Regions from separate parts of the Paenibacillus sp. J22R160 genome, predicted to be linked through region 2. Evidence: riboswitches for the same ligand, from Rfam matches in the RefSeq annotation. Region 2 holds a riboswitch; each other region holds the start of a gene.

Evidence for each region. Region 2 has a riboswitch for cyclic di-GMP ahead of AC58UW_RS23045 (methyl-accepting chemotaxis protein). Riboswitches for the same ligand answer to the same signal wherever they lie in the genome.
Region 1: another riboswitch for cyclic di-GMP. It lies ahead of AC58UW_RS30575 (transglutaminase-like domain-containing protein); the one in region 2 lies ahead of AC58UW_RS23045 (methyl-accepting chemotaxis protein).
Region 3: another riboswitch for cyclic di-GMP. It lies ahead of AC58UW_RS21515 (PilZ domain-containing protein); the one in region 2 lies ahead of AC58UW_RS23045 (methyl-accepting chemotaxis protein).
Region 4: another riboswitch for cyclic di-GMP. It lies ahead of AC58UW_RS08550 (hypothetical protein); the one in region 2 lies ahead of AC58UW_RS23045 (methyl-accepting chemotaxis protein).

The regions. Positions count from the first base shown of each region.
Region 1 covers NZ_JCAUAU010000028.1:24,584-28,800, reverse strand. The annotation lists gene spoIIE (stage II sporulation protein E) at 1-1,166, shown strand, start outside; gene AC58UW_RS30580 (class D sortase) at 1,446-2,174, shown strand; cyclic di-GMP riboswitch class I at 2,247-2,334, shown strand; gene AC58UW_RS30575 (transglutaminase-like domain-containing protein) at 2,347-3,153, shown strand; gene AC58UW_RS30570 (collagen binding domain-containing protein) at 3,351-4,217, shown strand, end outside.
Region 2 covers NZ_JCAUAU010000014.1:11,259-15,475, forward strand. The annotation lists gene ade (adenine deaminase) at 1-1,617, shown strand, start outside; cyclic di-GMP riboswitch class I at 1,831-1,922, shown strand; gene AC58UW_RS23045 (methyl-accepting chemotaxis protein) at 2,001-3,530, shown strand; gene AC58UW_RS23050 (putative bifunctional diguanylate cyclase/phosphodiesterase) at 3,565-4,217, shown strand, end outside.
Region 3 covers NZ_JCAUAU010000012.1:23,153-27,369, reverse strand. The annotation lists gene prfA (peptide chain release factor 1) at 1-10, opposite strand, end outside; gene ychF (redox-regulated ATPase YchF) at 43-1,143, opposite strand; gene AC58UW_RS21515 (PilZ domain-containing protein) at 1,222-1,956, opposite strand; cyclic di-GMP riboswitch class I at 2,057-2,144, opposite strand; gene tadA (tRNA adenosine(34) deaminase TadA) at 2,412-2,879, shown strand; tRNA gene AC58UW_RS21505 (tRNA-Arg) at 3,217-3,290, shown strand; gene AC58UW_RS21500 (stalk domain-containing protein) at 3,343-4,209, opposite strand.
Region 4 covers NZ_JCAUAU010000003.1:323,642-327,858, forward strand. The annotation lists gene AC58UW_RS08535 (NAD(P)/FAD-dependent oxidoreductase) at 1-62, opposite strand, end outside; gene AC58UW_RS08540 (hypothetical protein) at 235-666, opposite strand; gene AC58UW_RS08545 (stalk domain-containing protein) at 795-1,778, opposite strand; gene AC58UW_RS08550 (hypothetical protein) at 2,268-2,486, opposite strand; cyclic di-GMP riboswitch class I at 2,542-2,631, opposite strand; gene AC58UW_RS08555 (hypothetical protein) at 2,818-3,840, opposite strand; gene rfbA (glucose-1-phosphate thymidylyltransferase RfbA) at 3,903-4,217, opposite strand, start outside.

The sequences.
Region 1 (4,217 bases), on a different contig from region 2:
AGAAGGTGTGTAATCGTACCGATCAAGTGCTAGATGTGATGAAGCAGCAGTATAGCTTGTATAAGAATGATTTGCACTGGAAAAAGCAAATTATGGACAGCCGTCATCTCGTGGCTGATCAGCTGTCTGGCGTTTCGCAGGTCATGGAGGACTTAGCGAAGGAAATTAAACGGGAAGGGCAGGAGTTGTTCCTTCAAGAAGAGCAAATCCGCAATGCCCTGGAGGAGCTGGGCTTATCTATTCATACAATCGACATTATTTCCTTGGATGAAGGAAATATTGAAATTGAGATTATTCATCAATACACGAAGGGTTTCGATGAATGCCGGAAAATCATTGCGCCGCTGTTGAGCGAAATCATCGGCGAGAATGTCGCCGTAATGCGCGAGGACATGCATGAGCGGGGCGAAGGCTACAGCACGGTCGTATTCGGCTCTGCCAAGGAATTCGAGGTAGAGACCGGGGTCGCCGGCGCAGCCAAAGGGGGCGACCTCTTCTCGGGCGACAGCTTCTCCACGGTGGAGCTGGGCAATGGCAAGTATGCCGTTGCGCTTAGCGACGGCATGGGCAATGGCGAGCGTGCGCGGGCCGAGAGTCAGACCGCCCTTAGCATCCTGCAGCAGCTGCTGCAGTCTGGTATGGATGAGAAGCTGGCGATCAAGTCGCTGAACTCCGTGCTCATGCTCCGATCCTCCGATGAGATGTATGCGACGGTGGATATGGCTTTGATTGACATGTATAACGCAAATACAACGTTCATGAAAATTGGCTCCATACCGAGCTTTATTAAGCGTGGGAACGAAGTGATTTCGATCTCGGCAAATAATCTGCCAGTGGGGATTTTGAGCGAGATCGATGTCGATCTGGTTTCTATTCCTCTCCAGTCGGGAGATATCCTCGTCATGATGACCGATGGGATCTATGATGCGCCAGGCCATGCGGTGAATAAGGAGATGTGGATGAAGCGCATGATCCAAGAAATCGATACGACCTTGCCGCAAGAGTTCGCGGATTGTTTACTGGAACGAATTTTCCGCCATCATCATGGCGAAATTCAAGATGATATGACGGTCGTTGTCGCTCGCGTAGAGAAGCGGCAGCCGGAGTGGGCGACGTTCCGCTGGCCGGGCATCACGCGCATGGAGCGTCCGAAAACGGTCAGTTAGTTAGCTGACGAAATAATAGCTGCTGTCTTATAAGTCATGATTAGTAATGGAAAGCCTGCGATTAAGCAGGCTTTTTAAGCTTTTTTCTACGATGACATGACTAGCTATTACATGTTTCAATGTTCTCTTTGCTTTGACTGCGAGGGCAGGGACAGCCTTCACAGACCGTGGGGCAGGGATTCCTTCAGCAATATAGAATAAAATAAGGCATATTATTTGTGGGATTATTTGGTAGTGCGTGCTTGCGCATGAGATCCACGAGAAAGGCAGGTACCTCTGGTGATTAGAAAAAAGCTGTCACTGTTATGTATCATTCTTGGGATTATCATTTTCTTGTATCCGATGGCTAACGACCGGTATGAGAGCTTTCAGCAGCAGAAGATTTTGAAGCAATGGGAGGAGAATTTGCAAATGATGGATCAGGCTGTTGTTGAGCCCGAGGAATCACTGCCAGAGGATGCGCCCGTCGTGGCTTCCCCTCGTCCTGCGGTTGAGGGTGCGCCTGTCATGGCTTCTCCTCGTCCCACGGTTGAGGGTGCGCCGACAAGCAGCCAGCAGGCCCCTGTAGTCGTCGCAGCAACACCGAAGCCTGTGGCGTTGCCGAAGAACATGGAAGGTGTTCTCATTATCGATAAAATAGATCTCAAGCTGCCTATTCTAACGGATGCTACAGTGAATAATTTAAAAGTCTCCGTTGCCAGTATCGCCAATACCGGAAAAGCAGGGGCAATTGGCAATTATGCGATTGCAGGCCATCGAAATTTGACCTACGGGAAAAACTTCAATCGATTAGATGAAGTCACCGAAGGCGATTTAGTCGAAGTAGATACCGGGAATAAAAAGTATGTCTATAAAGTTGTTGATAAGCAGTACGTTCTCCCGGAAGACGTCTGGGTGCTCAAAGGTAATGGCAAGGATCGGGAGATTACGCTAATTACTTGCCATCCTATGGAGAATCCGACTCACCGTATTGCGATTAAGGGGATCCTGGTGTCGTCTGAGAAATAAAATATGTAATATTTTGTCTATTCAGAGATACAAGCCTATGTTAAGATTGCTGTATAGGGATTCGGTGCTTTTCTCCGATAAAGGCAAATCTAGCGAAAACTAGAGACGCAAAGCTAAAGGGCCTTCCTTAGTAGAACTAAGTTGGCAGCCAGTTACCGAAGGGAGATTTATTGTGTTTAAGAAACCAGTCAGACTTGCAATTCTTGCAACTATACTAGGCAGTCTTGCCCCTCAAGGGATATTGGCAGCTTCCCCAACGCCCATTATTGACAAAGTTGCACTGAATAAGGGGATTATCTCGGTTAACTATGAAAGAGCGAAGAGTACCAAAGTTCTCGTCCGAATCATAAGTGGGAATGCCAGATATGACTACACCTTTGCAGAGGGCGATCAGTATCCTTTGCAGCTTGGCAATGGCGCATATAACGTGGTGATTGGCGAGTCCATAGGGACGAATAAATATAAAGTAGTTGCGCAAGAACAAATAGATTTGAAGATGGAAGACGAGAATGCCGTTTTTCTGCAGTCCATTCCACTGATTGATTGGAATATGGAGTCGAAAGCAGTCGTTAAGGCTAAGCAATTAGTGGGCAGTAAAGAAACGGATATGGATAAACTAAAGGCCATTTACGGTTTTATCACGACCCAATTTAAGTACGATTATAAGAAGGCCGAAACCGTTGCAGACAAATATATACCTGATCTGGATACGGTTTACGAGGCCTCCGGAGGCATCTGCTACGACTTTTCTTCTACTTTTGCAGCAATGGCAAGAAGTGAGGGAATTCCAACCCGTCTGGTTATGGGGTATGAGGTACAAGCTCCTGAGACCTATCATGCATGGAATCAAGTTTTCTTGAAGGAACGTAATGAGTGGGTGACAATTGATACCACGTATGATGCTGTGCATGTACAAGCTGGTGAAGCCGTAGAGTTAGAAAAAAACAGTGCTAATTATCAAGTAGCCAGAATATATTAAGATAGGAAAGACACCTGTACTCATAACTGAGTGCAGGTTTTTTTTATTTGCCTTTCTAAGTGAGCAAATAGGAATTCCAATGATTTACAATACAAGTCGTATCATATAGTATTAATAATGATACGACTTGTATCTTTTACATAAGAAATGAACCAATAATTTCTACAAGAATTAAATTGTGAATGGAGGTTTGAATAATGATGTTGAAGAAGAAGATGAGTACGCTGCTAATTACGCTGTTAATACTTATGCAGAGTCTTTACGGTATTGGCTTTGGCGTTGGGACAGTGGCCCGTGCGAATGCAATTAACGAGAATATTATAGACAGTGTGACCATGGCTGTTTACAACAGTGCAGGACAGGTCGTGACCGGTGATGTTTACGAACCGAACTCCACGATACAGCTGGATTACACCTGGTCTCTGCCGAATGGTCAGTATCATAGCGGCTATACGTATACCTTTTATCTGCCGCAGCAATTCTTGCTTTTTAATGATATCAGCGGTGGCTTAGTGATGGGGCAGGATCAGTTAGGAACGTTTCATGTTGACCGCACTAGTCGTCAAGTATTGATCACCTTTAACGACTACATAGAAAGCCATGATAATGTACATGGTACGCTCACCTTCAGAACGCAAATAGATAAAAGCCAGCTAACCGAAAGCACGATTGTCAATATTACCATACCGGTTAATACAGGTGATCAGATTTTCACTCTTCATTTTCGACCGACGGTCACCTCGACAATAGATAAAAAAGGAGTATCTACGGGGTTCAATTCCAAGGATATTAATTGGACTGTTGATGTGAATAAAGCACTGGATTCTGTTCAGAATGCGGTGGTAACGGATCCTATCCCAGCGGGACTATCTGTTCCTGTTACAGTAGCCGTTTATGAGCTAGGAGTTCATCTAGATGGAACTGTGGTACAGGGAGCATTGCTGGATACCAGCCAATATACAGTCGATATAACGGCGGCAAATCTTGCTATTCGTTTCACGGATAGCCCCATTACTAAGGCTTATCGCATTCAATATACGACGACTATAACGGATTCTAATAAA
Region 2 (4,217 bases):
GGGCATGCAGACCACACGATTGGTGATCAAACGGTTGTTATCGACGCTGCAGGGAGATACATAGCTCCTGGGTTCCTAGACGGACATATGCATGTTGAAAGTACCATGCTTTCTGTTACAGAGTTTGCCAAAGCGGCTCTACCCAAAGGAACAACGGGGATTTTCATGGACCCGCACGAGATTGCCAATGTGTTTGGGGCAGAAGGGGTTAGGCTGATGCATGAAGAGGGGCAGCAGCTGCCGCTCAAAGTATTCACGACCTTCCCGTCCTGCGTACCTGCGACAACAGATTTGGAAGATGCGGGTGCAAGCTTGGAAGTGAAAGATATTGAAGAGGGACTGCAGTGGGATAATGTGATCGGTCTTGGTGAAGTGATGAATTTTCCTGGTGTCGTGTACGGAGATCCGAAAATGTGCGGGGAAATCGAAGCGACGATTAACAGCGGCAAAGCAGTAACGGGCCATTTCCCGAGTGAGGATGACCGTATGCTGCAAGCCTATATTGCGTCTGGCGTGACCTCCGATCACGAAACGGTTACGCGCGAGCAAGGACTGCATAAAGTCCGTATGGGCATGCATCTGATGATTCGCGAAGGCTCCGCTTGGCATGATGTCAAAGAGGTCATCAAGGTGGTGACCGAAGATAAAGTAAACACATCTAACATCTCCCTCGTCACGGATGACGTTAGTCCGCAAACACTGGTGGAGAAAGGGCATCTCAACCATGTGGTGCGCCGAGCGATTGAAGAGGGCGTTGATCCTGTCACCGCGATTCAAATGGTTACCATCAATGTGGCGCGTTACTTTAACCTGGATAAAGACCTAGGCAGCCTTACGCCAGGTAAATGCGCAGACATTTTATTACTCGATGATTTGCAAAAGGTTGAGCCTGTAACTGTCATTACGGATGGAAAGGTTATCTTTGACCAAGGCAAGCTTGTCGAGGAATTCCCTACTTATATATATCCGGCGCATATTTGCAGCTCCATGAATGTGAAGCGAGAGCTCACAGCAGAGGACTTTCAGCTTAAGAGCCGCGGTAAAGAAGAGCGAACAAGTGTCAATGTCGTACAGGTAATTGAAAATAGTGCAAGAACAGCGAAAATGACAGCCACGCTAAGTGTCGAGCAAGGAATTATTCAACCGGATATCCAACAGGATGTTGTTCGTCTTGCTTGTATTGAGCGGCACCGCGGCACCGGTGAAATTTCACTTGGTTTCTCAAGCGGCTTTCAACTGAAATCCGGCGCAGTAGCGTCAACCGTAGCGCATGACAGCCACAATTTAATAGTTATGGGCATTGATGAACAGGATATGGCTTTTGCCGCTAATGAACTTGCCAAATTGGGAGGCGGCACAATTGTCGTTGAGAATGGCCGCGTGCTGGCTCAAGTTCCGTTAACGATTGCAGGCCTTATGTCCGATAAGACTTTGCTTGAAGTCGTTGAAGAGGTTGCTCAGCTCGAAGGAGCATGGAAGCAAATTGGCTGCCCGTTGAACGCACCGTTTATGACATTCTCATTGATAGCACTGCCTGTTATTCCTGAGATTCGGATTTCAAACCGTGGAATTGTCGATGTGACACAGTTTAAGTTGATTGATGTGGAACTGGTTTAAGACTAGAAGGTGCTCCTTGGGGCACCTTCTTTTTTTCCAAAAGTATGAAGTTTTGTCATAAGTGAATCCATCGGTCCGTTGACATTTTGTAAACCTTATCATATTTTAATCCATTTCGACATAATACAACATTTATTGCTATGTACAGACTAAAATTTATCGCACTATAATAAGTACAGATTTAAGACAAACTGCATGCACGAATGACTGACTAATTGACAAAGGCAAATCATTGGAAACAATGAGACGCAAAGCCATGGCCTAACACATACATTTTTGTATGATATGGTTGACAGGTTACCGAGTGGGAAGGATCAAGATCATCCTTTATTCGGGGTGGTCTTTTTTTGTTCGTCAAAACATCATCCAAGGAGGCAATTTGCTTGAAAGAGAAAAACCGTGTTATGCAATTTATTGTAATCGGGACACTCGTCCTAAGTTTGTTGGTCCATGCCCTTAACCGCCTTGCTCATCACTCGCTCATGGAACACGAAGTCATGCATTCAGCTTTATCACACGGTTTTTTAAATCAAATGTTTTTCTGGACACCGATCGTGCTTGTTATCATCGGAGCTGTGCTCTCTCGTCTTCAAGCTGAACATGCTTGGATCCCGCTTGTTCATACGTTGTCATTAACGTTATGCTCCATGTCGATTATTGCTGGAGGCAACGGAATGGTGGAGTATCACTTTTCCATTTTCATGGTGTTAGCCATCCTTATGTACTATAACAATATTGCCTTGCTGCTGTGCAGTACGGTTCTTTTTGCCGCCCAGCATCTGCTTGGGTTCTTCTTTTTTCCCGAATTGGTCTACGGTTCAAATGTGTATGCGTTTACAATGGTGGCGATTCACCTGATTTTCGTCATCCTCTTCATTGGCGCGGTCATGTATCAAATCATCTCCAATCGCCAAGCAACGGAGCGTTTCGAAAAGGAACAATATCATAAGCTGCAGCAGACCGTCAGGTCCATTATCGAGAGTCTTGCACATACTTCTCAGGAAGTTCGACTGAACTCTAGCGGTCTGAGCGCTCAGTCAAATGAGCTTAATCGCTTGACCATGGAGGTCGTTCAAACGATGCACCAGGTAGAGCAGGCTGCTAGTGATCAAGAAAACGGCGTAGAAGTTAGCAGGAAAGCGATAAGCGAAATGCTCACCGATATTTGCCACATTGCAGAAAACTCGGCCAGTGCGTCTGAGATATCCAGTCAAGCAGCCTATGAGGCTGAAAAGGGGAATGAATCCATTCAGCTGGCCGTGCAGCAGATGCAGTCCATGCATCATGCGATTCATTCAACCGCCGAGAAAGTGAAAGTGCTTGGAGAACGCTCGCAAGAGATCAATCAAATTGTTAATTTGATAACAGATGTCGCTTCGCGCACGAACTTGCTAGCCCTTAACGCAGCTATCGAAGCAGCGCGCGCAGGCGAACACGGAAAAGGATTTACGGTTGTTTCAACAGAGGTGCGCAAATTAGCCGAGCAAACGAGCGAGTCCGCTAAGCAAATTGCAGAGCTAATTGAAGATATTCAAGTGAATAATGAAGCCTCCATTCAATCGATGGATCAAGTCATTGGTACCTTTGCTCATGGAAATGAGGCCGTTGTGTCTGCCGGACAAGCATTTGGACGCATCCTGGGATCGATCCATTCTGTTGCTACGCAAATGCGCGATATCAGGGGAACGTCGCAGCAGATGTCAGCGAGCACACAGCAATTTAGCACTTCCATGGAGGAAATTTCCGTATTATCCAGCCAATTAACCGACAATGTGAAATCAGTCAGTAAACGAACGGACAAACAGGATATCCTGATCAACAAAGCGTCGGAATTAGCCGACAGATTGGAAGAACATAGCCATACACTGAATGAGATCATGATGAAGACGAAACATACATTTTCTCTACAGTAATTTCCCTACAGCAACGAAGAAATGAGGATCACATATGCATCACCCGATAACGGAAAGTTATAATTTCGTCCTAGTTCTCCTATCATTCACCATCGCCTTGCTGGCCTCTTTTACAGCGCTTAATTTGGCGCGCAAAGTGTCATCTTCGGAGGGCTGGTATCAGAAGAGCTGGATGATTTGCAGTGCCATCGTCATGGGGGTAGGAATATGGTCCATGCATTTTATCGCCATGCTGGCTTATGAATTGCCGGAAGGAGTCACCTACGACATCTCTATGGTCAGTATCTCTATTGTCGTAGCGGTCAGTGGGGCGCTGGTAGGGCTTTTCGTTACGTTCCAAGGGAACTTCACCCGAACCAAGCTCATCATTGGCGGAACAACGATGGGATTTGCCATTAGCGGCATGCATTATATCGGGATGTCTGCCCTGCAGCATATAACGATTCGTTATCAGCCTGTACCGTTCATTTTATCCATTATTATTGCTATCTTGGCCTCAATAACTGCTCTGTATCTATTTTTTAACCGGAGTCAAAAAATTGCCATCAGCGGTTTCATCATGGGGATAGCTATCACAGGCATGCACTATATGGGTATGGCAGCCGCAGTTATGACCATGCAGGATGCCTCTCATCATGCAAGTGAGAATGGCGTAAGCATGGACTTTTTCGTGGTCGCCATGGATGT
Region 3 (4,217 bases), on a different contig from region 2:
GATCCAACATAACGGATCACTCCTTTCTTTATTTTTCATTTATTAAACATTAAATCGGAAATGCATAACGTCGCCGTCATTCACCACGTACTCTTTACCTTCCAGACGCACTTGCCCTTTTTCCTTCGCGCCATTCATGGAGCCAGCCGTTACCAAATCCGTATAAGACACAACCTCGGCACGAATAAATCCACGCTCGAAATCGGTATGAATCACACCAGCCGCTTGAGGAGCTTTCGTTCCTTTGCGGATTGTCCAAGCTCTTACTTCCTGCACCCCAGCTGTAAAATACGTATACAAGCCAAGCTTGCGATAAGCGGCTTTAATCAATCTATTCAAGCCGGACTCTTGAAGTCCCAACTCTTCGAGGAACATCGCTTTTTCTTCATCTTCGAGCTCAGCAATCTCAGACTCCACCTTCGCGCTGATCGAAACAACTTCGTTGTTTTCTTTCTCCGCGTACTCCTTAACGATTTTGACGAATGGATTCTCATCTGCTGTGGATACTTCGTCTTCGCTCACATTGGCCGCATAAAGGACCGGCTTCATTGTCAGCAAGTGTAGATCGCGGACGAGCAGCTTCTCATCATCGCTCAAATCGATGCTGCGCGCTGGCAGATCGTTATAAAGAGCTTCCTTGATGCGTTCCAGACACTCAACCTCGGCTACAACTTTCTTGTCGCCGCCCTTCAGGTTTTTGCGGGAGCGCTCGATCTTTTTCTCAACGGACTCAATATCAGCCAAAATCAATTCGAGATTAATCGTCTCGATATCGCCAATCGGATCTACTTTACCGGAGACGTGAGTAATATTATCATCCTCAAAACAACGGACAACATGCACAATGGCATCCACTTCGCGAATATGTGCCAAAAATTTATTTCCAAGCCCTTCGCCTTTGCTCGCGCCCTTCACCAAACCCGCAATATCCACGAATTCAAAGGCTGTCGGAACAATGCTCTTAGGGACAATCATCTCTACCAGCTTGTGCAATCTCTCGTCCGGTACTTCAACTACCCCAACATTCGGATCTATCGTACAGAACGGATAGTTTGCAGATTCTGCCCCCGCCTGTGTAATTGCATTAAACAATGTCGATTTTCCTACGTTCGGTAGACCGACGATACCTGCTTTCAAAGCCATCGTAGTTACAACTCCTTAATTTTCGAAAATCATCCTTCTTATTATATAGTACTTGGAACGCAAAAAAAAGCCTGTAGGCTACTGATTAGCCGCAGACTTTTTTTCCAGTGCCTTTTTTGTTTCATTTTCCCGCTTCTGGACGAAGTAGGTTTCTATCTGATTTTTTAAAATAAATCCGCGCAGCGCGTTCGTTTTCTCTTCTGGGATGCTGATAAAACTTGCCCCGTAGTAATAGCTGTCATTCGTTTTCTCTTGCCGAACAATTTCCATTGTACATGGCACCAAAAAGCCCAAAATCAACTCTACTTCAAGTTGAGAATTCTTTTGAATGACTTTCTCAAGCATCACATTTTCATTAATCGTGAATCCCAGGCCATTAACGGATAGATTTTTGATAGAGAACCGAATCGGTGTTTCAAACTGATGTTTAAGTCTCTTGTTTCTGTCTTGAATTCCGAAAAGAAGCCCTTCATTCTTCACATCTACGCGAGGGAACTCCCGCTTCTCCGTAAACTTCCTGCGATTTTCAGGGGGATTCAGGACAATTAATGAGCCCCGATCTTTGGCCACAACTGCCGTATCCATAACAAACAGCCCGGATTTCGTGTATACCGTCATTTTACACTTATCTCCCAGCGCAAAAACATCATATTCCGGCAGCTCCACTTCAATGATGTCACCGAGTGCGTAAGTCAACACGCCAGTGGCTACGAAATCTTCCTTGCTCAGCATCGCTTTGCTGTCAATCATCACTTCAGCGTCGTATCCTTCCTTGCTGCCGTAAAACTTCGCTGATTTTTGTCTGCTAACCATTTCGTTAATTACCCCTCCCCCGCATGCCATGCCATATAAAAAAATAGACTGCCCCATTGCCGGGAACAGCCTATTACCTCAACCTAAAAAAGCATCGATTTTCGGTAACCAGGCTGTCGTAGTTCCATTGGAACCGTAGACCCTCGGCTTTGCGTCCTTGCCTTTCGGCAAGTTTGCCATTATCGAACCCTGCTAATGAATGTCATGCTTTGTCGTGCAATATCGTACTTTATGGTCTAAAAGACCTACTTATCTCTCATTATACGGATGGATTTCCTTATTATCAACTAATTCACTTGCATACATCTAGTATTTGTTGTATGAATGAAAAAAGAAATAAATATCCACAACTTTTTAAGTTATACACATTGTTATCCACAGGTTGTTAACAACGAATATCTGTTCGATCCTTTGTTCACATGTGGATAAGATTATTTTTAGTGAGGTGTCCCCCTGTGGATGAATATAATGAGCATATCCCTTGGATGAAAGCGGCTATAGAGGAAGCACAAAAAGCCGAAGCTATTCGAGAGGTGCCGATTGGAGCCGTTGTTGTCCATCAAGGGCAAATTATTGGCCGCGGCTACAATCTTCGAGAAACTACGCTGGATCCGCTTGCCCATGCTGAAATGATTGCTATTAAGCAGGCCAGCGAGCATTTGCAAGCATGGCGCTTGCTTGACTGTAAGCTCTACGTCACGTTAGAGCCTTGCCCGATGTGTGCGGGCGCGATCGTACAGGCGCGCGTTCCGCAGGTGATCTATGGCACGACCGATCCCAAAGCCGGCTGCGCGGGAACGTTGATGAACTTGCTGCAGGAGGATAGGTTCAACCACCGGGTCGATGTGGTCAGCGGTGTGCTGCAAGAGGAGTGCGCGACGATGCTTACGCAGTTTTTTCGGAAGCTGCGCGGCAAGGAATAGACGGTTGGGCGAGCAAGATTCGTAAGCGGTGGCCTGGCAATATTGTGCGAACGGACGGGAACTATGATCCGCTATTCGCCGGATATTGCGCATTTCAGCGAGGAAGAGCAACTGTGGTGGTCCGCTATATCTTCAATTTTAGCCGTAATGTTAGCTATCTTGGCTGAATAGGACCCTGTAGTTCCGTCTGAGCTTGGAAATCTGTGATTTGGCAAAATAGCAGCCTGTAGTTCCTCAGCGCACGATGCAATCAGCGTGGACATGCATAAATAAGCTCCGGAACTTACTTCTTAACCTTGCACCACATAAGGCTTCGTGCTATCATAATCTTTGCCATGCGCCCGTAGCTCAGCAGGATAGAGCAACAGTTTCCTAAACTGTAGGCCGGATGTTCGAATCATCTCGGGCGCGTATACAACAAAACGCCAGTTAACGGTATTAGCCGCTAACTGGCGTTTATTTTTTAATTCTCAGGACAATTATTATCTTTTAAAGCTGTTTTCATACTTTCTTTTAATTTATCTACATAGCCAACAATACCGCCAGAATACTGGCTAAGATTTGCATTGTATTGATCTACAGCACTCTGTATCTTCCCTGTGTAAAGAGCCGCGATCTCCCGACATACAGGACCTGAAACTGGCGAAGTGGACACAGGCAGCGGTGTAGAGGTTGGTTGAGGCTTATTGGGAACAGACAAATCGGTTGTATTGTCTACGTGCTGATGGCTCCAATTCTTAATAAAATCGTATTCTGCAATTTTGTCCTTACTACTCTTACTGAATTCCTCAGCATTTGATCGCTTGACCGTAATAAAGTCTGTGACCGAACCATTATGAAATAGGCTAACAATCATTGAATCTACTGGTGAATTGACCAAAAAACCAGACAGTGCAATGATATGATCGTTATTTTTATTAGAATCACCTGACAATTCTAAATCCACTTTTAAGTAGACGCCATATTCGTTATAGATAAGCTGGACATTTTTAGCCTGATTTTCTTTGGCTTTCTCATTTAAGGACGGAATGGCAGCTGCAAAATCTTTCATTGCGTTATCTTCCCTTACTCGAGGGAATGCAAGATCAACCGTGTACTTCTCAGCATCCCATGTCACCGATGCCCCGGTTTGTTTCAGTAGGTACAACGGCACAACCGTTCTGCCATCTTGTATGGTAGCAGGCACATCCTCGGCTTGAAGTTCTTTCCCCCCGAATAAAACCTTCACGATCGGAGTCCCCTTGTAGTCACCATGAAGGCTTGCTGCATGGACGACACCAGCCAAACAGAAAAAAGCTAACATAGACACAATTACTTTCTTTTTTTCCATCAAAATTT
Region 4 (4,217 bases), on a different contig from region 2:
GATGTATATATGGCAGCTGAAGCTCCTGCCGGACCTGCTCCAATAATAATGACATCGTACATCGCCGCTGCACCCTTTCTATCCGCTCAACTGCTTGTCCACTGATAATCGATATCAGATAATAATTATTATAAATAAATTAAAATGAAAGTCAATACTTTTTAATAATTATTATAAATAAGAAAAAGAACCGAGGATTCTCTTCAGAGAATGTCCTCGGTTCTAACGATCGTGTTAAATGCCAGGATAGCCTGGGGCATATGGATAGTAAGGATTAGGCGGGTAGGGGTAAGGATATCCGTAAGGAGGATATGGATAGTAGGGATCAGCCGCACCGTATAGAAGTGGGGCTACTACCCATGGAAGTGCATTGTTGAAACCGCCGCCGGGGTAGAAACCGCCATGAAATCCAGGGCCGCCGAAACCGGGGCCAATGTGACCAAATCCAGGTCCGAATCCAGGGCCATGACCAATACCACCGTGCCCTATGCCACCAATACCACCAATACCGCCATGCCCAGGGCCACCGATTCCACCAACACCGCCAATACCGCCATGCCCAGGGCCACCAATGCCACCGTGTCCGATGCCTCCGCCATGTAAACCGCCACCAACCGGCGGACGAAATTCTTGTTCTTCAGGTCTCGTCATTAAAGGATCACTCACATTCTTGTATAGTTGAAATGCCTAATACACTGTATGTGTGTGAATGCCTAGTTGGTGAATAGTTCGCTGAAATTGGGCGAAAAATAAACCTGGAACCCTCTATTTACAGAAGGTTCCCGGCTACTTAGTTAATTGAATTCGACATCCGCTTTTGCATCTGCCTCAGCACTCGCTTTTTTTTGTTCATAGGCATCCCTAAACGTATCAACAATCTTTGTATCATATCCATTATCCGATAACTTCGTGGTCAAATCGTTCATCATTTGATTGAAAACCTCATCCGTTTGAGCGATTTTCGAATTTGCCTCTTCAAGTAAACTTTGATCTTTTGTTATTTTATATTGATCCTTTAGCGCTGTGAGTTCATCCTGGCTTTTCTTCTGAAGCTGTAATAACTGTGCCACCGTATCGGATGTAATCGAATCATACGAAGGTTTCGTTACACCTCCGCTGCCACCACCACCGATTACACCTCCGCCTCCAGCTGCTGGAGCTTGAGGATCCGGTTTAGGAGTCTCCGGTATCTTCACCTCAGGATCCTTCTTATCCGGAGCCGTCACAGCTGAAACCGTATAGGTCACAGGATCCCAACTAATCGTTTTGCCCACAGACTCAGAGAAGAAACGAATAGGCACATAGAGACTACTGTCGAAGATATAACCTGGTAAATCCTCAGAAGGGCTCTTCGCGACACCATCGAAAATAAAGGCAACCTTCTCCTTGTATACATTTAGTTTGCTGGATACTAACTTTGTTTTGTCTACCTTTTCATTGCTTTTCGAATAAACCTGCGTGTTGAGCTTGTACTCTTTGATGTTAATTTTGTCTGTTTCTTTAGGTTCGGAAATCGTGACAGTGTATGTATCCGCGTCCCATTTCACTGCCTTATCCAAAGAATAAGAGATGAATCTGATCGGGACATAAGTACTGCCTTCATAGATAAAACCCATTTGACCTTCCGGCGGCGCGTATTCTTTACCGTCGAATGTGAAGTGCATTGGGACTTGATATACATCCACATCAACAGGTGTTTGTGCGGCGGATGCCACGGTACTCATTCCCATTAATAGAGCTAATGATAATCCTGCTGCTGCTTTGATATGTTTTTTCACCTAGATGGACACCTCGTTTAGTTATTTGGGTTGTAACGTATTTTTTTGAAAATGGTTGCTATCAATTTTTCATCAGCCAACACATAGGTAGTTAGTACTATCCTAAGTTCTAAGTGGTATTGATATCACTTTGTTTAATCATAAAATAGTTATTTTAAAAATGAGATCTAAATTTGCAGGAAAAAAGGAGCAATTATGAGAATTACCACATTAGCTGCTTACATTGGTTAAATACTACATCTCTTTTTAATACGTCTATTCAAATGTATTTAAGCATAAAACAATGAGGTGCGACATATTGGTCAATGGTATCGATGAAAACAAAAGTGATCACATTTTTCTGTTTAAAGGCTGTTTATGGGGCTTGCTAATTACAATCCCATTGTGGATTGTAATTATCTATTTACTAACAAAATACCTGTAAACTTTCCTTTCTTAAAAAAGGCTTAAACATAAAAAAGCACCCTATAGGGTGCTTAATCAATAATTTTATAATAAACAGACTTTTCTAATGCTCTCATTTCCTATTTCAAATCGCTGACCCTCTTCTGCCGAACAATGAGTACTAGAATTGGAACCAACATGTTCATGAATCTCATTTACAAACATAGCCTCAGCCATCAGATCTGCTCGTTTAGCAATTGCAAATAAACTAAAATAAAAAACACACCCCACAATCCAAAGAATACTTAATATGATCCAAATCATATTCTACTCTACCTCCCAATAGTTTGTTCCACATAAGAATCAGACGGAGGCCGTATCCGATAGCTGGCTGACATACTGGTTATTTTCCAGTTTAGTCCCTTTAGCTTTGCGTCACTGACTTTCATCAATTTTGCCATTGTCTTACGATTTATGTGATTGTCGTATATAGGATTATTTTAGCAAACGATACAAATGTGACATCAGCCATTAGAACTATTAATTCAATTCAACAATGAACCAAAAGTACTATACAAGTCAGCACCCACCGTTTAATACCGAGAAAGTTCCTACCATGATGATTCACCTACAGTTTCCATGTGAGCTCTCAGCACTACTTAGCTGTAAGAGCTTTCTCTATCTGACCAATTGCACTACTTTGCGCTGCTTGCTTCATAGAATAATAGGTTTGTTTCCACCCATCAATCTCAGCAGAGCCTACTCCCGCATTAATTGAATCCGAGAGAATCCCATTAAAGCTAGCATCGCACTTCGACTCCGCATCCACAAACTTTTGCATAAACATGCTTTGTAGTTCTTTAAGACCTAAATCTTTGTTTCCTTTCTTCGCACTTACCACACCGGAAACAAGATTGTTGATATTTCCTTGGCAGCTGGCTTTCAATGAAGTTAATTTGGAGTTATAAGTTTCGAGAAGTGCTGGATCTATCTTCTGATTTGTAGGAGCAGGCGACGGCGGGAGTTGAACCGTTAACTGGTCTTTTTCATCTTCAACAGAACTCTCTTGTATATTATTCGTCTGTTGGACTTGTTGGCTTTTCTGCGAATTTCCCTTGTCCTGTAACTCTCTAAGGATTTTTTTGCGTTCTTCCGGGTCATACACGCCAATTAACTCAATTGGATAATTAGGGTCAAGTATTTTTAACTCCTTTCCATAAGGTGTAGTAATCGCTCTCAGTGACTCTATTTCCTCTTTTGTAAGCTTAGAAAGAAGTAAATCGCGGATTTTTTGTTTTTCATTATTTGAAAGATTATCACTTGCCTGACCTGTTAAGTAATATACTTCTTTCAGACTAAGACCTGATTTGAGTAGGATAGCCGCTGCATCTAATGCATCTTGCGATTGGATGGGTTTGGATGCAAATTCATTAGCTTTATCAACAGGGGAAGAAATAAAAGAAGGAAGAGTCGCAGAATATGTTTTGTTACCATCTTCTAACCCTTCTCCTTGTTTTCCAACGACATTATTGCTAATAGGTACGTGTCGTCTCAACACATCTTCCACTTGAATAGAATGAATTTTGTAATAAATATATCCTATTGCCACAAATAATATGATAGATACCGAACAAACTATCCATAAAGTCCAGCGGATCCAAGGTTTTAATTTTTTCACAATAGGTACATCCTCATTTCTTGCAGTTCTAACATAACTTCAATTTTTAATATATTTCCTCATCAGACATAAATAGGCTTCCTTTTCACAGCCTGGTTGGCTACTTTCAGTAAATACTTACCATATTCATTTTTAATCATAGGCTCTGCCAAATTTAAAAGCTGCTCCCGCGATATGTATCCTCTATTAAAAGCAATTTCCTCAAGACATGCTATTTTTAAACTTTGTCTCTTCTCTATGGTCTCAATGAACTGTGAAGCTTGTAATAAAGATTCATGTGTACCGGAGTCCAGCCAAGAATACCCTCTACCGAGTATCTCAACATTTAACTGCTCTAGAAGCAGATACTCTTTATTAATATCAGTTATTTCAAGTTC